DNA from 2 places in the Psychrobacter jeotgali genome. Region 2 is predicted to be linked to the other one. Evidence: riboswitches for the same ligand, from Rfam matches in the RefSeq annotation. Region 2 holds a riboswitch; the other holds the start of a gene.
The links. Region 2 has a riboswitch for thiamine pyrophosphate ahead of thiM (hydroxyethylthiazole kinase). Riboswitches for the same ligand answer to the same signal wherever they lie in the genome.
Positions count from the first base shown of each region.

Region 1: linked by a shared signal. The riboswitch ahead of tenA (thiaminase II) and the one ahead of thiM (hydroxyethylthiazole kinase) in region 2 are both predicted to bind thiamine pyrophosphate.

Region 1 is NZ_CAJHAF010000001.1:1,058,682-1,060,888, reverse strand. Features, by position in the region: gene JMX18_RS04285 (class I SAM-dependent DNA methyltransferase) at 1-532, opposite strand, end outside; gene tenA (thiaminase II) at 610-1,257, opposite strand; TPP riboswitch at 1,390-1,504, opposite strand; gene rpoD (RNA polymerase sigma factor RpoD) at 1,627-2,207, opposite strand, start outside.
Region 2 is NZ_CAJHAF010000001.1:1,448,463-1,450,669, reverse strand. Features, by position in the region: gene thiE (thiamine phosphate synthase) at 1-188, opposite strand, end outside; gene thiM (hydroxyethylthiazole kinase) at 280-1,083, opposite strand; TPP riboswitch at 1,138-1,226, opposite strand; gene JMX18_RS05745 (HpcH/HpaI aldolase/citrate lyase family protein) at 1,313-2,207, opposite strand, start outside.

The sequences.
Region 1 (2,207 bases), 390 kb from region 2:
GCCAATTGGCGGATTTTACCAGCTCGATAGGATAAGGATTAGCGGGTGTGATGTGCTCGAGTAGGGGGTGTGACCATGTATCCAAAGAGCCTGCCAAGTTGTATAAGCTGGCAAAGCCGCTTTCTTTTGGCACATCGATAAGGATCAGCTTACCGCCAGATTTTAACGCCGCAAACGCCTTTTTAATACATAAGTCTAAATCACTGATATAGCTGACACTGCCATTAAATAGAATAATATCAAATTTGTCAGGCTCAATTTCATAAGTTTCAGCGGGGCTGATATCGACTTTTAAGCCTCGTTTTTTGGCAATGGCGGCCATATCTGCTGAAGGTTCAACACCATAGTGGATAGAGAGGTCATAATCCTTTAATAATAGCATCTCAAACAGTCCGCTACCGCAGCCTATAGATAGGGTAGTGCTATCTTTAGTTAAGAAGTGAGCAACCAGTTTGAGTTCGCTGGCAAGCAAATTTTGATTATCAAGAAACCAGCTATCGTATGCATTAGCATGTTCGTCAAATACGGCCATAATATTTCTCCTGAGTAGTATTGTTGACTTAAATAAAAGGGGCAGGTTTGCTATCTAACTATCTAATAGCTAGTTATTTAGGCAATCTCTAAAGCCATCTGCCAAAAATTAACCTCCATACGCGCGGCGGTATTAAACAGTTGTTGCAACTTATCGCCTTGAGAAGGGCTTACTGATCCCAGTAGCTCATTAATATGGTTTTCGTTTTGGACAGTAATGGCTTGAAACTCATCGCTGGCAAATACATCAATCCACGGCTGATAGGGGTTATCAGGGAGGAAGCCTTCTGCTTGAAGACGTTTACCAATCTCACCATAGCCCATCAAACAAGGGGCGATAGCAGCATAGAGCTCAGCTAAAGAGCCTGACATGGCCGCATCTAATAAGTAGCGGCTATAGGCAATAGTCGCTGTAGATTCTGCAGTGCTTTCTACTTCCTCAATACTCACACCCCATTGGTCACAAAAATTTAAATACATGCCGATTTCTAAATCTAGCATGGCATTAATGCCAGCTTGACCAAGACGCATTTGTGCCAAAGTGTCGCTTTTATAAACACTCAAAGCCATCACACGTGTATATTGCAGCAAATACAAGTAGTCCTGCTTCAAGTAATGGCGAAAGCTGTCTTTGGGCAGAGTACCGGTAGCCAATTGATTGATAAAGTCATGATGAAGGTAATCATCCCATGCGGGACAATTATTACGGAGGGTTTGATAGTCCATAGCGCTCACTTACTTATAAAAAAATAATGGTATTCAGTAAGCAGCTGATAAGAAACAACGAAGAGCGGGCACAAAAAAGCCCTACCGGTTTATGTTATATAAACTGGCAAGGCATAATTGAGTGTCAATTGGGAAAATCTCACGCTTGTTTCCTACGTCAGTGCTAACTGCATCAGGTTCGCGGGTATCTCTCAGCAATGATTTTAGATTTTTAAATACTAAAATCAAAGCACCCCGACAAGGTTTTAATCGATCAGGCTATGATAAACGAATCCAGCTACTCTTAGCAAGAGGTAGGCGTATTATAAACAGGCACAAAAAAGCTGAGCAATGGCTCAGCTTTTTTGTGTTTAAATATCGTTAGATAGCTTAGTCGTTTTCTAAGAAAGAACGCAGATGCTCAGAGCGTGAAGGATGACGCAGTTTACGCAGGGCTTTTGCCTCAATTTGACGAATACGCTCACGGGTTACATCAAACTGCTTACCGACTTCTTCTAAAGTATGATCGGTTGGCATATCGATACCAAAGCGCATTTTTAGCACGCGTGCTTCACGTTCAGTTAGGTTACTCAGTACATCACGAGTTGCTTCTTGTAGGCCCGCCGCTGTTGCGTCATCAACAGGGCTTGAGATCGTACCATCTTCAATAAAGTCGCCTAAATGTGAGTCTTCATCATCACCGATAGGGGTTTCCATAGAAATAGGCTCTTTGGCAATCTTAAGCACTTTACGTACCTTGACCTCGTCCATCTCTAAGCGTTCGCCTAATTCCTCAGGCGTCGGCTCGCGTCCCATTTCTTGTAATAATTGACGAGAGACTCGGTTGATCTTATTTATAGTCTCTATCATGTGTACCGGAATACGAATGGTGCGTGCTTGGTCAGCGATAGAACGGGTAATGGCCTGACGAATCCACCAAGTAGCATAAGTCGAGAACTTATAACCACGAC
Region 2 (2,207 bases):
AACTCCTCATCATCGGCTTGTTTGTCACGCAGTTGTACCATGGTGACCCCGCCATCAATAGCAGCGCAAACAGTATCAATTAAGCCATATTCATTACACATGGCAGCGTCAGTCACCAGATATAAGCTTAACGCTGAGCTGGGTTTGCTCATATTGTTAGCGTTTATTTCATGAGTGTTATTTGTCATATTTTTTACCTTTTTTTATAATACTCTAATCTCAACTAGCAAAATATATCGGCGTAGGCTGGTGCTTTTAGCCCAGCTTGCATGTTGAAAATTAGGCTTTTATAGAAGTCACCTTGGCATTTTTGGCTACATTATCTGCATCCAAGCTATGTAGCGCATCTAAAAAATGCACATAAAAGCTGCCAGGGCCTTGCGCCTGCTGGGCGGCAACTTCTCCTGCCTGACCGTAATAGCATAGTGCGCTGATGGCTGCCGCTGCGAAATTATCACGATTGGCACCTACAAACCCGCCCAGCAGTGCCGTGAGTGCACAACCCAAGGCAGTGACATCCTCCATCATAGGCACCCCATGATGAACTGACCATTGCTGGGTGCCATCAGTTACCCAGTCAATCTCACCGGTGACAATGACCACCTTGGCATGCTGCGTTAAAGCTTCTGCGGCTAGCTTTGCCGATTCGACAGTATCGCCGCTGTCAGCGCCTTTGCTTTGGCTGCTCATGCCTGCTAACGCCAAAATCTCCGAAGCATTACCACGGATTATGTCAGGTTTAAATCTCAATAATTGCGCACAGCTTTGCTGGCGATAGCTGGTGGCACCTACCGCAACGGGGTCAAACACCCAAGGAATATTATGTTGATGAGCGACTTCTGCTGTCGCTAACATACCGGCTAACCCTTCTGGCGATAAGGTACCGATATTGATGGTAAGCGCTTGAGCCAAGCGCACGAATTCAGGCGCTTCTTCTAAAGCCCAAACCATGGCAGGCGAACAGCCAGCGGCCAAAAGAACATTGGCTGCGGTATTCATAGCGACAAAGTTAGTGATGTTTTGCACCAAGGGTGCTTGCGTTTGAGTTGCGGTAAAACAAGAATGAATCAATTGAGGCTGCATTTCCCCTCCATAAATAAATGGCAGGCGAGAAAATACATAGAATCATGAATAATACGATGATTGCTATACACTCCCTACGCCAGTACGAGCTGGATCAGGTTCAAAGGGTACTTCTCAGCCTTGCGGCGCCCCTGTGAATAACGTTATAAAACATCTTACTCAACTTATGAGAGTAATACAACCCTTAGCTGAGTAAGTAGAAAAAGGTATAAGATTAAAAAATTAAAGGTTAAAGCGAGTCGCTCAAGGAGTTATAGTCACTATTGCCGTCGTTGATGGTGCCAAATACTTCGGCGCGATTGACAATCTCAGTCGCCCAAGCCCGGTGAGTAGCAGGCTCTAGCATAGTATTGTTATACTTAAATACTGCCTTGGCCTCACTATGCAGTATCGCTTGCGCCTCATCCAAGATACTCATCGGTACGCAGTAAGCTTGCTGGACTAAAGCGATTTGGCTCGGATGAATGACGGTCTTGCCCACCAATCCCAAGCTGACATCACGATCAAGCTCCTGCATAAATAGTACCGGCTCATCCAAGTATTCGAATACTGGCGCTGATAAATAAAAGCCGTGCGGCACAAAGCAGCCTAGTAGCTGATAGGCAAGAGTACCGATAGGCGTATCATAGACGATGCTATTCTTAGGACGACGCAAACGCAGAGCCGCAAATAAATCATTGCCGCCGATACGTAGGGCAAAGACAGGCTGGCTAAAAGCTTCTTTAAAACCGATCGCCAACTCTTGATTGTGATGCGGATTAAAAACCGCAGCGGTCTCGAGAGTCGGCATCAATAGCTGATGATCGCTTAGGTTCTGACAAGCCATGCGCCAATTAGATAAACTATACATATCTACTTTAGGCAACACAAAACCGTCGAGCAGGTCGATATGTTCAAAGTCTGCTAGCTTTTGCAGCATAGTCGGATTACGTGGACGTACAAATACTAAAGGTCGTGTCGGCTGGAGGGTTTGATGGGTCTGCTGCTCTGTTTGACTATCAGGCTGTTTTGAAGGCTCATTTATACTATCAATATTATTAGCCCAATCCTCAAGCAAAGTCTGCAATCGTAATAATGCCAGCTCAACGTCATTATGGCTGACAGCATCTTCTAAACAGATAATA